Regions from separate parts of the Streptomyces sp. NPDC002623 genome, predicted to be linked through region 1. Evidence: riboswitches for the same ligand, from Rfam matches in the RefSeq annotation. Region 1 holds a riboswitch; the other holds the start of a gene.
The links. Region 1 has a riboswitch for cobalamin ahead of ACWD4O_RS29145 (ABC transporter substrate-binding protein). Riboswitches for the same ligand answer to the same signal wherever they lie in the genome.

Region 1 (6,640 bases):
GTCGCCTGCTCGGCGAGAATCGCCGTCAACCGGTCCGGGGCCGAGAAGAAGGGGGAATGATCGCAGTCGATCTCGACGCTCTCGGTCGCGTGCGCCGCGCATGCGCGCTGGGCCTCGACCCGTACCGTGCGGTCCTTCGCACAGACCACGTAGGCGGTGGGCACGGTCGTCCACGCGGGGTCGGCGATCGGCGTCCGCGGCACCCGGCTCCGCATCGGCCGCCAGCGCCGCACCGCCGCCTCGGCCAGGTCGGACGGCGAGTGCGAGTAGAGCACCTCGCGGGCCTCCGCACGCAGGACGACGGCGCCGTCGTCGTCCGTGTCCCAGGCCGCCCGGAACTCGGGATGGCCCCATCGGGGCGTGCGCGCCGCGGGCGACTCCCCGGGCAGCGGCATCCGCGCCGCGACGAAGACCAGACGGTCCGCCCCGTGCCCGCCGGCGGTCACCGGCAGGCCGCCGTAGCTGTGCGCGACCAGCACGACGGGCCGTGCCCCCGCGGCTTCGCGGACCGCCGCTCGCACCGCGGCGGTGTCCTCTTCGAAGGAGGTGAGCGGCAGGTCGATCGCCCGGCCCGGGACCCCGATCCGGTCCAGCCGTTCCAGGACCGGACTCCAGCACCAACCGTCGTGGTTGGCCCCGTGCACCAGGAGAATCAGGGGTTTCACGACAGCCGGGTCTCAGCCGGCCCGGGGCGCGAGCGTGGCGATGGGACGCCCTTCCCAGGCCGCCCAGTCCGAGCTGATGTCGCCGGCGGTGCGCAGCAGCGGGGGGAGGTGGTGCTCCATGAGGTGCTCGACCGAGGTCTCGGCGGCGTGGGCGTTCACGTTCACCGCCGCGACCGTCCGGCCCTGGCCGTTGCGGATGGGCACGGCGACGGACCGGATGCCGAGGGCGAGTTCCTCGTCGGTCACCGCCCACCCCTTGGCCCGTACGTCACGCAGCATCTCGTCGAGTTCCTCGCGCTGCGGCCGGTGCCGGGGCTCGACGCCCGACCTGCCGGGCAGGGCGAGGACCCGGTCGAGCTCGGCTTCGTCGAGGGCCGCGAGCAGCACTTTGCCGAGGGAGGTCTGCGCGGCGGGGAAGCGGGTGCCGATGGTCACCGACAGCGTCACCAGCTTGGGCATGGCGACCCGGCAGACGTAGACGATGTCGGAGCCGTCGAGCTGCGCGAGCGAGGACGACTCCCGGGTCCGGGCCACCAGGGCGCGCAGGTGCGGTTCGGCCAGCTCCCAGATGCTCTGCGAGCCGATGTAGGTCATCCCGAGTTCGAGCACCCGGGGCGTCAGCGAGAAACCGCCCTCGCCGCTGCGCACGTACCCCAGTTCCTGGAGCGTGAGGAGGATCCGGCGCGCCGTGGGCCTCGCCAGCTGCGCCTCGGCGGCGACCTCGCTCAGCGTCATGCACGGCCTGCCCGGCTGAAAGCCCCGAAGCACGTCGAGCCCTCTCGCGAGGGCCTCGATGAAGTCAGGACCGGTGTCCCGGCGCATCTTTCGTCCCTCCGTGGATGCGAGATACATACGAGATATCCGCGAGCTGGGCGGACGGGCCGAAGCGCCGCCCACCGGATGGTTGTCCGCCACTGTATCGCCGCTTCTCGCGCCCACACCTCTCATGATTGACAGTGGACGGACCGAGGAACCACACTGGCGGACATTGGTCCGCCTGCCGGACACGGTGAAAGGTGTCGTTCGATGACCGTCACAGCCGGCGCCCTCGACGGGCTGCTGATCGCCGACTTCTCCCGCATCCTGGCCGGGCCGTACGCCACCATGCTGCTCGGGGACCTGGGGGCCGAGGTGATCAAGGTGGAATCGCCGTCCGGCGACGACACCCGCACCTGGATGCCGCCGGTCCGGGACGGGGTGTCGACCTACTACCTCGGCGTCAACCGCAACAAGCGCTCCCTCGCCCTGGACCTCAAGAACACCGAGGATCTGCGGCTGGCCCAGGAACTGGTCTCGCGCGCGGACATCATGATCGAGAACTTCAAGCCGGGCGGTCTGGCCCGGTTCGGTCTGGACTACGAGACGGTCCGCACGGACAACCCCGGGCTGATCTACACCTCGATCAGCGGGTTCGGCACGGCCGGCGGGGCCGCGCTGCCCGGCTACGACCTGCTGGTCCAGGCGGCGTCCGGACTCATGAGCCTGACCGGGGACGCGGACGGTCCGCCGTACCGGGCGGGGATCTCGGTGTTCGACGTGATGACCGGCATGCACGCCGCCATCGGGATCCTGGCCGCGCTCAACCACCGCAACGCGACCGGGGCCGGACAGCACGTCGAGGTCAACCTCCTCTCCTCCGCGCTGTCGGGCCTGGTGAACCACACCTCGGCCCAGGTGGCCGGCGGTGTCGTCCCGCACCGGATGGGCAACGCGCATCCCAGCCTGTTTCCCTACGAACCGCTGCCCACGGCCGACAAGGACCTCATCGTCATCGCGGGCAACGACGGCCAGTTCCGCAGGCTCTGCGTCGAACTGGGCCTGGACGAGCTGGTCGAGGACCCTCGGTTCGCCGGCAACGAGGCCCGGACCCGCAACCGCGAGCAACTGCGTCCGCTCCTGGTCGCCAAGCTCGAACAGCGCCCGGCGGACGAGTGGTTCAGAAGACTGTCCGCGGCGGGTGTGCCCTGCGGACCGATCAACCACGTGGACGCAGGCGTCGCGCTCGCGGCGGACCTGGGGCTCGACCCGGTGGTCGCCCTGGGCAGCGGGCCGGACTCCGTGCCGATGATCCGCAACCCGATCACCTTCAGCGGCACCCCGCCCCGGCACGACCTTCCGCCGCCCGCCCTCGACCAGCACGGCGATGAGCTACGGGCCTGGCTCGCGACGGACAAGGAAGCGGATCGATGACCGCCGGACAGCCCCAACCTCAGCCCCAGCCCCAGCCCCAGCCCCAATCACAATCCCAGCCCCAGCCCCAGCCCCGGTATCCGACCGGTCTCGGGACCTCGGACGCCGCCACCATCAGCCTCCTCGGGCAGAACCTGGCGGAAGACCTGATGGGCCAGGTCGGCTTCGGCGAACTCGCGTTCTGGCTGGCCGCCCGACGCCGCCCCACCGCGGGCGAGGTGCGGCTCTTCGAGACGGTGCTGGTCGCGCTGGCCGACCACGGCTTCACGCCCACCGCGATCGCCGCACGCATGACCCTGTACTCCGCGCCGGAGTCCGTGCAAGGGGCCCTCGCCGCCGGGCTGCTCGGCGGCGGCTCCCGCTTTCTGGGCGTCACCGAGGACACCGGCCGCTTCCTCGCCGAGGTGCTCGCGGAGGCGAGCGCGGCGAGCGCGGCGGGCTCAGCGGGCGCGGCGGGCGTGCCCCTTCCCACCACCGACGCGGACTGGGATGCGCTGGCACGAGAAGCGCTGACGGAACGCAAGGCGGCGAGACAGCTCGTGCCCGGCCTCGGCCACCCGGTGCACAAGGAGGGCGACCCACGGACACCGGTGATCGTCCGTATCGCGCATGAGGAAGGGGTCTACGGCCCTCACCTCGCCCTGTTCGAGGCCGTCGGGCGGACGGCGCCGGACGTCCTCGGCCGCGCGCTGCCCCTCAACGGCGCCGGAGTGTGCGGAGCGGCGCTCGCCGATCTCGGGCTCCCCGTCGAGCTGCTGCGCGGCTTCGCGCTGCTCGCCCGGGCGGCCGGACTCCTCGGGCATCTCGCCGAGGAACTGCGCCGGCCCATCGCCCCGGACATCTACCGCTCGGTCGACCGCAACGCCCACTACGTCCCTGACGAAGCGCCGTAGGACCGACCGGAGGGCATCGGGGGCATCGGGGGTACGTGGGGCGAGCAGGCAATGCCATGGTAATTTTCGAACGCCAGTCGTATTCGTATACGCGGTAGTTCGCGTGCACGGGTCAGGGAATCCGGTGGGAGTCCGGAACTGACGCGCAGCGGTGAGGGTGACGGGCGGGGCGGCAACCACTGGACGACGGCCATGGCCGGGTCTGGGAAGGTGCCCCGCCGGGGTGATCCCGAGTCCGAAGACCTGCTGGCAGCCGACCGTCCGAACGGGCCCCGCGCATGGGCCTCGACGCCTAGGAAGCCGCTTCGTGCATCTGTCACGTCCCGCCCGCTGTTCCGTCCTGCTCCTGTCCGGGGCATTGCTGCTGTCCGCCTGTGGTCCGGGCTCGTCGTCCGAGGGGGCTTCGGGCGCCGGCGCGTCGGCGAAGGCCGTCACGCTGGACAACTGCGGGCAGAAGGTGACCGTCGGGGCCCCTCCAGAGCGGGCCGTCTCACTGAACCAGGGCACCACCGAGATCATGTTCTCGCTGGGCCTGGCCGACCGCATGGTGGGCACCGCCACCTGGACCGACCCGGTCATGAAGGGGCTCGAGAAGGCCGACGCTAAGGTGCCGCGGCTCGCCGACAACCAGCCGTCGTTCGAGAAGGTGCTGGACGCCGAGCCGGACTTCGTCGCCTCCTCCTTCGCCTCCACGCTGAGCAAGGGCGGAGTGGCCCCCCGCGACAAGTTCGAGGAGCTGGGGGTGCCGACGTACCTCTCGCCCGCCGACTGCGAGGGCAAGGACAACAGCGGCGGCGGCGACGGCTCGCGGACCGAGCCGCTGGCCATGGACACCGTGTACCGCGAAGTGCGCGAACTGGCGCGGATCTTCGGGGTGGCGGAGCGCGGCGAGAAGCTGGTCACCCAGCTCGAGGGCCGGGTGGCCGAGGCCACGTCCGGGATCGACGCCGCGGACGCCACCGTCCTGTACTGGTTCGCGAACCAGGAGTCCCCCTATCTGGCGGGCTGTTGCGGTGCGCCGGGCATCGTCACGAACGCGCTCGGCGCGAAGAACGTCTTCGACGACAGCACGCAGGAATGGCCGCAGGTGAACTGGGAGACGGTCGCCGACCGCAACCCCGACGTGCTCGTCATCGGCGACCTCACCCGTAAGTCGCAGACGGCCGAGACCGCCGCGCGGAAGATCGCGTTCCTGGAGTCCAACCCGGCGACCAAGAACATGGACGCGGTGCGGAAGAAGCGTTACGTGCTGCTCAGCGGGCAGGCCATGAACCCCACGATCCGCACCGTCGAGGGCGTGGAGAAGGTCGCCGCGGCGCTGCGCGCGTACGGGCTCGCCGGATGACCACCGCCCTGCGGTCGCCCGGGGTCCGACGGCTGCGGGCAGCCGCCGGGGCGCTGCGGGGCCTGGCCGGCCCGGTCGCCGGACTCGCGGTGCTGGCCGTTTCCGTCGCCGTGGCCATCACCATCGGGCCGGCGGACATCGGCGTCGGCGACGTCTGGTCCACGGTCGCCTCCCACCTGGGCTGGGGCGTCTCGGACCTGTCCCCCATCCGGGACGGCATCGTCTGGAACCTGCGGCTGCCGCGCACCCTGCTCGCCGCGGTGTGCGGCGCCGGGCTCGCCGTGTGCGGGGCGGTGCTGCAGTCGCTGCTGCGCAACCCGCTGGCCGACCCCTTCGTCCTGGGGGTGTCCTCCGGCGCGTCGACCGGGGCCGTCGTCGTGGTCGTCCTCGGGGTCGGCGGGAGCGTCGTGTCCGTGTCGGGGGGCGCGTTCGCGGGCGCGCTCGGCTCGTTCGCGCTGGTGCTGCTGCTCAGTCACACGCTCGGCGGGACGACGGACCGGGTGGTGCTGTCCGGTGTGGCCGCGATGCAGTTGTTCTCGGCCGTGACCTCGTTCGTCGTGCTGACGGCGGCCGACGCGGAGACCACCCGGGGCGTGCTGTTCTGGCTGCTCGGGTCGCTCAGCGGGGCCGGCTGGACCGAGGTGTGGCTCTGCCTGGCCGTGCTGGTGCTCGCCCTGACGGTGTGCCTCGGGTACGCGCGCACCCTGGACGCCTTCGCCTTCGGCCAGGACGCGGCGGCCACGCTCGGGGTCGCGGTGGTCCGGACCCGGCTGGTGCTGCTGTGCGTGACCGCCCTGTTGACGGCCGTGCTGGTGAGCGCGGCGGGCGCGATCGGCTTCGTCGGCCTGGTCCTGCCGCACGCGGCCCGCGCCCTGGTCGGACCCGGACATGCCCGGCTGCTGCCGGTGAGTGCGCTCGCCGGGGCGGTGTTCCTCGTGTGGGCCGACACCCTGGCCCGTACCGTCCTCGACCCGCAGGAGGTGCCGGTGGGCGTGGTGACGTCGCTCGTCGGCGTCCCGGCGTTCGTCCTGGTCCTGTACCGCACGAGGGGGACCCGATGAGGTGGACGCGATGAGGTGGACTCGGTGAGCGAGACGCACGACGGGGTGGACGCGTCGCCCACCCTCGCCGCCGACCGGGTGAGCCGCTCCGCCGACGGACGGCTGATCCTCGACGGCGTCAGCCTCGCCCCCCGGCCCGGCTCCGTGACCGGGCTGCTCGGCCCCAACGGATCGGGGAAGTCGACCCTGTTGCGGCTGCTGTCCGGGGTCCTGGCCCCCGCCTCGGGCGTCGTGACGCTCGACGGTCGCCCGCTGGGCGACTGGGGTCGCCGAGCCGTCGCCCGGCGCGTGGCCGTCGTCGAGCAACAGGCGGACACCCTGGTCGAGTTGACCGTCGCCGACGTGGTCCGCCTGGGCCGTGTCCCGCACCGCCGCGCCTGGACGCCGACGACCGCGGCGGACGAGAGTGCCGTCCGCACCGCTCTCGAACGCACCGGACTCACCGACCGCCTGGACCAGCCCTGGCACACGCTCTCCGGCGGGGAA
Region 2 (6,640 bases), on a different contig from region 1:
CGCATGAGCCGGCCCCAGGCGTCCTGCCGGAAGTCGGAGTTCTGCATGACTCCGCGGACGGCACGTGGGTGCAGTGCCTGGAGATAGAGCGCGCGGATCCCGGCGACCCACATCATCGGATCGCCATGGACCTGCCATGTCACGCTCTCGGGGCCGAACAGCCCCGGGTCGGCGGTCATACCGGCAGGCTAACGCCGTACCCGCGGCATCCCCAGCCCTATCCAGGAGATGATCTCCCGCTGGATCTCGTTGTTGCCGCCGCCGAAGGTGAAGATCACGGCGGAGCGGTAGCCCCGTTCGAGCTCGCCGTGCAGCACGGCGCCCGCGGAGCCCTCCTGGAGTGCGCCGGGGGCCGCGACGATCTCCATCAGCCAGGCGTAGGCGTCCCGGCGGGCCTCGGAGCCGTAGACCTTGACGGCGGAGGCGTCCTGGGGCGTGAGGGTGCCGTTCTGGAGGGCGCCGACCATCTGCCAGTTCAGCAGCTTGAGCGCGTCGAGCTTCACATGGGTCCGGGCCAGCCGGCGGCGCACCCAGGGCAGGTCGACGACCCGGCGGCCGTCGGCGAGCTTGGTCTCCGTCGCCCAGCGCTGCACGTCGTGCAGGGCGCGGATGGCCATCGTGCCGTGCGCGGCGAGGGTCACGCGCTCGTGGTTGAGCTGGTTGGTGATCAGCCGCCAGCCCTGGTTCTCGGGACCGACCCGCCGGGAGACCGGGACCCGGACGTTCTCGTAGTAGCTGGCGGTGGTGTCGTGCGAGGCGAGGGTGCGGATGACCGTGCAGGAGTAGCCGGGGTCGGCGGTCGGCACCAGGAGCATGGTGATGCCCTTGTGCGGCGGGGCCTCGGGGTCGGTGCGCACGGCGAGCCAGACCCAGTCCGCGGTGTCGCCGTTGGTCGTCCAGATCTTCTGCCCGTTGACCACGTACTCGTCGCCTTCGCGTACCGCACGGGTCTTGAGGGCGGCGAGGTCGGTGCCGGCGTCGGGCTCGCTGTAGCCGATGGCGAAGTCGATCTCACCGGCGAGGATCTTCGGCAGGAAGTCGGCCTTCTGCTCGTCCGTGCCGTACCGCATGATCGTCGGGCCCACGGTGTTGAGCGCCATCAGCGGCAGCGGCACGCCGGCCTGGGCGGCCTCGTCGAAGAAGACGAACTGCTCGATGGGCGTGAGGCCCCGGCCGCCGTACTCCTTCGGCCAGCCGACGCCGAGCCAGCCGTCCGCGCCCAACTGGCGGATGGTCTTGCGGTAGAAGCGTTTCGCGGCGACCGGGTCGATGTGCCGGGCGTAGGCGTTGGCCGGCACCAACTCGGCGAAGTAGGCGCGCAGTTCGGTGCGCAGCCGCAGCTGCTCGGGCGTGTGGTCGAGGTGCACGGCGCCTCCTGGCTTCCCAAGGCCGGTGTCCGGACGGTCCTGACGGCGCACACGGTAGAACGTGTTCCAGAAATTGGGAATGGGGAGCGCAACGCCAGAAGGGCCCCGGAGCAGAAGCGCTCCCGGGGCCCTTCGACCGTGCGGCGATCAGTGAGGTACCGGAGTCGGCTGGGCCGTCACCGCCGGCTTCCTGGCGGCCTCGGGAGCCAGCAGGCGCTCCGCGAGCACCCCGAAGACCAGCCCGAAGGCGGTCCACAGGGCCGCCTGCACGGCGAGGGCGGCGAGCCGGTACTGCCACAGCAGAGTCGCAGGGAAGTCCGCCGGAGCCTCGTTGAACGACGGCAGGAAGGCGTACGCCAGGCCCACGACGAGGACGAAGAACCCGCCCGCCGCCAGCGTGGCGTTCCAGTTGCCCAGGCGCGGCGCGAGACGCCTGCCCAGGACGACGGCGCCGACCGCCAGCAGCACACTGAGCACGACCATCAGGAAGTACAGCGTGGTGCGCTGGTTCAGCGTGTCGGGATCCCCGACGGCCGGCGGGTTGGCGGGGTACTTCAGGAACGGGACGACATACACCGAGACCAGCCCGGCGCCCGCCAGGAGCAGCGCGCTCGCGCGCGGCCCGAAGCGGCCGATGCGGCCGAGCGCGAAGCAGTACGCGAGGGCCGCGATGCCGCCGAAGGCGACCCCGTAGACGAGGACGCCGGTGGACAGGCCCGCGGTGGACTGCAGGGTGCGGCTGACGAGTTCCTCGCCGCCGTGCTCGTGGGCGTGCGTCTCCTCGAAGGCGATCGCCTCGTCGACGCGCGGTTCGCCCAGGAAGTAGGCGACGAAGAGGGCCACCAGGCCCGCGGCAAGTCCCGCGAGCATGCCACGGACCAGGAGGTTTCTGACAGTTGCGGAGTTCATGAGCGGATACGCTTCCTCTTCGCTGTCAGTGGCAGGGGAAGCCGAGCAGGTGGCGGGCGTCGTGCACCCACTCGTGGACGCCCTCGCCGGACACCACGGACGTGGCGCCCTGTTCGGCGCCGACGAAGTACAGCAGGACCAACATCAGGATGCCGAAGAAGACCGCCCACGGGACGATCGCCCCGATCGGCAGCTTCTCGGGGAGGGCGGTAGGGGTAGCGCTCGGCTGGACGGCGGACTGCGCCATGGCAGGACCTCCTGGGGGAACTCGCGTCCCGGCTCGGTGGTGCACAGGACGACGGTGCGGGTCTGACTCACCCGGCCCGCACCTGAGATGGGGGCCCGGCACACAGTGGCGCGACCGTGCCGGGCTTCCACCGGCTTCCGCTTGTCCGTCGTCGATGTCGATTTCGTCGAGGACCGTACCGCGAAAGTGCAGATCCGGCCAAGGGCGCACGGACGGGGTACGGGAGCGGGACCGCCGGCCCGTCCGGCAGGATGACCTCCGATGACGGGTGCGGAACTGCGGGCGCGGCCCGGTCGCGCGGGGCCGGAGGCCGCCGAACACCGGCGGGTCGAGGGCGTGTTGTCGGCCCGCGCCGCCCACCGGGCCACGACGGACCCGCGGCTGCCCGCCCGGGTTCCGACACGGCCGGCGCCCGTCCCGGTCATGTGCCGGATGCCGCACGGGACACGAGAGAAAGGCGTCGCATGACGAGCAGGCTGGTCCTGGTCTCCCCCGCGCTCACCGCCGCCCTGCGCGAGGCGCGGTTCGACGACGGCGGTCCGCTCGACGACGTCGGGCGGCGGCGGGCCCGGGCGGCCGCCGGGACGCTGCCGACGGCCGAGCGCGTCTGGACGTCGCCCACCGTGCGCTGCCGCGAGACGGCCGTCGCACTGGGCCTCGACGCGGTGGACGCGCCCGGGCTGGCGGCGCTGGACGCGGGCCGCTGGCGGGGCGAGGCGCTGGCGGACGTGGGGGCTCGGGAGCCGGACGCGCTGGCCGCGTGGCTCACGGACCCCACGGCCGCGCCGCACGGCGGGGAGTCGGTGCGGGCGGTGTGCGAACGGGTGGCCGCCTGGCTCGACACGGCCGCGCTGCAGCCGGGGCGGACCGTGGCCGTCGCCGAGCCCGAGGTCGTCCGGGCCGCGGTGGTACGGGCGCTGGGAGCGCCGGAGTCGGCGTTCTGGCGCACTGACGTGCCGCCGCTGACGGCCGTGGAGCTCAGCGGCCGGTCGGGGCGCTGGAACGTACGGATGGGCAGCCCGCTCTGAGACGTCCGCCGTGAGTCGCCCCTGCGAGGTGTCCGCCGCGAGGGCGCCTGCGCGCGGTCTCAGCCCAGCGTGGCGAGAAAGTCCGTGCAGGTCGCGGCGCAGGCGCGGCAGGCGGCCGCGCCCTCCTCGGCTCCCGGATGCTTGTCGAAGACATGGGCGCACTCCAGGCAGACGGTCCGGCACCACTCCAGCTGGGCGCGGATGCCGGCCTCGTCCATCCGGTTGTCCTCGGACAGCACCCGGCAGGTCGCGTCGCACACCTCCGCGCACATGATGCCCTTGCGTCGCACGAGTTCGTCTCGTTCGGTCCCCTCCGGGTCCACGAGGCTCGCCCGCAGCGCACAGGTTCGCGCACATTCGGTGCACGCCTGCGCGCAGGCGAAGCGGTCCTCCAGGAATCGGAAGAGTTCCTGTTGGGATGTCGTCGAAGTCACCCCCGGCGGGTAGCCGGTAGGAGCGGCGCCAAACCCGCCCGGCAGCAGCGACGTCTGCCGGACGCCATGCGTGAGGTTCCGTCGACGGGGAGTCACGTCTCCGGACTGGTCCCGGAATGGCGGGTTCATGACCCGTTACGGGGGTATTCGGCTGATATGACTACCGCAAGCATGCAGCTGGCCGCCGCGAGCGGCCTGCTCAGTCTCGTGATGTTCGTCGTCGGCATGGCCGTGCTGGCCGTGCTGGCCGGCGGCTTCTGGCTGGGCGCGCGTGTCAAGTCGCGTGAGCCGGACCGGCCGCGCCCCGAGGAGCAACCGCAGCTGCCGCCGGGCGGCGCGGTGCGTGAGATCCGCGAGAACCGCGAGCCCGACGAGGTTCCTCGGACCCCGAAGGGGGGCCGCCCCCTCACCCCGTACGAACTGAGCAACATGCAGACCCGGGCGAGCACGGACCAGAAACGCCCGCGCTGGAGCCGCGGCAGCAGCGGCTCGTTCGGCGGCGGCGGCCTGGGAGCCCACTGATCACCGGGCTCCCCCTCGCCCGCGCCGGTCAGGCGCCGACGTAGGCCGCCAGGTGCTCCCCGGTGAGGGTGGGACGGGCGGCGACGAGGTCGGCAGGCGTGCCCTCGAAGACTATCTTTCCGCCGTCGTGGCCGGCGCCGGGGCCGAGGTCGATGATCCAGTCGGCGTGCGCCATGACGGCCTGGTGGTGCTCGACGACGATGACGGACTTGCCGGAGTCGACGAGCCGGTCCAGCAGGCCGAGCAGTTGTTCGACGTCGGCGAGATGGAGACCGGCGGTCGGCTCGTCGAGGACGTAGACGCCGCCCTTGTCGCCCATGTGGACGGCCAGCTTGAGCCGCTGCCGCTCGCCGCCGGACAGGGTGGTGAGCGGCTGGCCGAGGGTCAGGTAGCCGAGCCCGACGTCGGCGAGCCGGTCGAGGACGCGGTGCGCGGCCGGGGTGGCGGCCTCGCCGGCGGCGAAGAACTCCTCGGCCTCGCTCACCGACATCGCCAGCACCTCGCTGATGTCCCGGCCGCCCAGGCGGTATTCGAGGACGGCAGGCTGGAACCGCTTCCCCTCGCAGTCCTCGCACATCGTGGCGACCGTCTGCATGATCGCCAGGTCGGTGTAGATGACACCGGCACCGTTGCAGGTGGGGCAGGCGCCCTCGGAGTTGGCGCTGAACAGCGCCGGCTTCACCCCGTTGACCTTGGCGAACGCCTTGCGGATCGGATCGAGCAGTCCGGTGTAGGTCGCCGGGTTGCTGCGTCTGGAGCCGCGGATCGGGCTCTGGTCGACCGACACCACGCCCTCCCCGGCGGGCACCGACCCGTGCACGAGCGAGCTCTTGCCCGATCCGGCGACGCCGGTGACCACGCAGAGCACACCCAGCGGGAGGTCGACGTCCACGCTCCGCAGGTTGTGCGTCGTCGCGCCGCGGATCTCCAGCGTGCCGCTCGGCTTGCGCACCTCGTCCTTCACCGCGGCCCGGTCGCCGAGATGGCGGCCGGTGACCGTGTCGGCGTCCCGCAGCCCCTCCACGGTGCCCTCGAAGCACACGGTTCCGCCGGCCGTGCCGGCGCCCGGGCCGAGGTCGACGACGTGGTCGGCGATCGCGATGACCTCCGGCTTGTGCTCCACGACGAGCACGGTGTTGCCCTTGTCCCGCAGCCGCAGCAGCAGGTCGTTCATCCGCTGGATGTCGTGCGGGTGCAGGCCGATGGTGGGCTCGTCGAAGACGTAGGTGACGTCGGTGAGCGAGGAGCCGAGGTGGCGGATCATCTTGACGCGCTGCGCCTCGCCGCCGGACAGCGTGCCCGAGGGCCGCTCGAGCGCGAGGTAGCCGAGGCCGATCTCCACGAACGAGTCGAGGGTCTGCTGGAGCGCGGTGAGCAGCGGCGCCACCGACGGCTCCTCGAGCGCGCGCACCCATTCGGCCAGGTCACGGATCTCCATCGCGCAGGCGTCGGCGATGCTGATCCGCTCGATCTTCGAGGACCTGGCGCCTTCGCTGAGCCGGGTGCCGTCGCAGTCGGGGCAGGTGGTGAAGGTGACGGCCCGCTCCACGAAGGCCCGGATGTGCGGCTGCATCGCCTCCTTGTCCTTGGACAGGAACGACTTCTGGATCTTCGGGATCAGGCCCTCGTAGGTGAGGTTGATGCCATTGACCTTGATCTTGACCGGTTCCCCGTAGAGGAAGGCGTGCAGCTCCCGCTTGGTGTACCTGCGGATCGGCTTGTCCGGGTCGACGAAGCCGGACTGGGCGTAGAGCTGCACGGTCCACTGGCTGTCCGACTTCCAGCCGGGGATGGTGAACGCGCCCTCGGACAGCGACTTGGAGTCGTCGTACAGCTGGGTGAGGTCGATGTCGGAGATCGAGCCGCGGCCCTCGCAGCGGTTGCACATGCCGCCGGTGCGCTCGTAGGTCGCCTTCTCGGCCTTGGTCCGGTCCCCGCGCTGGACGGTGATCGCACCGCTGGCCCGGACCGAGGCCGTGTTGAAGGAGTACGCGCTGGGCGGTCCGATGTGCGGCTTGCCGAGCCGGCTGAAGAGGATGCGCAGCATCGCGTTGGTGTCGGTGGCGGTGCCGACGGTGGAGCGGGGGTCGGCGCCCATCCGCTGCTGGTCGACGGTGATCGCGGTGGTCAGCC

Region 2: linked by a shared signal. The riboswitch ahead of ACWD4O_RS38425 (CbtB domain-containing protein) and the one ahead of ACWD4O_RS29145 (ABC transporter substrate-binding protein) in region 1 are both predicted to bind cobalamin.

The regions. Positions count from the first base shown of each region.
Region 1 is NZ_JBSFWB010000017.1:201,134-207,773, forward strand. Features, by position in the region: gene ACWD4O_RS29125 (alpha/beta fold hydrolase) at 1-665, opposite strand, end outside; gene ACWD4O_RS29130 (IclR family transcriptional regulator domain-containing protein) at 678-1,517, opposite strand; gene ACWD4O_RS29135 (CaiB/BaiF CoA transferase family protein) at 1,692-2,855, shown strand; gene ACWD4O_RS29140 (citryl-CoA lyase) at 2,852-3,748, shown strand; cobalamin riboswitch at 3,809-4,013, shown strand; gene ACWD4O_RS29145 (ABC transporter substrate-binding protein) at 4,056-5,093, shown strand; gene ACWD4O_RS29150 (FecCD family ABC transporter permease) at 5,090-6,154, shown strand; gene ACWD4O_RS29155 (ABC transporter ATP-binding protein) at 6,179-6,640, shown strand, end outside.
Region 2 is NZ_JBSFWB010000032.1:66,049-72,688, forward strand. Features, by position in the region: gene ACWD4O_RS38410 (oxygenase MpaB family protein) at 1-179, opposite strand, end outside; gene ACWD4O_RS38415 (acyl-CoA dehydrogenase family protein) at 189-1,367, opposite strand; gene ACWD4O_RS38420 (CbtA family protein) at 1,515-2,276, opposite strand; gene ACWD4O_RS38425 (CbtB domain-containing protein) at 2,302-2,523, opposite strand; cobalamin riboswitch at 2,560-2,716, opposite strand; gene ACWD4O_RS38430 (histidine phosphatase family protein) at 2,988-3,551, shown strand; gene ACWD4O_RS38435 (ferredoxin) at 3,611-3,985, opposite strand; gene ACWD4O_RS38440 (DUF6479 family protein) at 4,142-4,507, shown strand; gene ACWD4O_RS38445 (ATP-binding cassette domain-containing protein) at 4,536-6,640, opposite strand, start outside.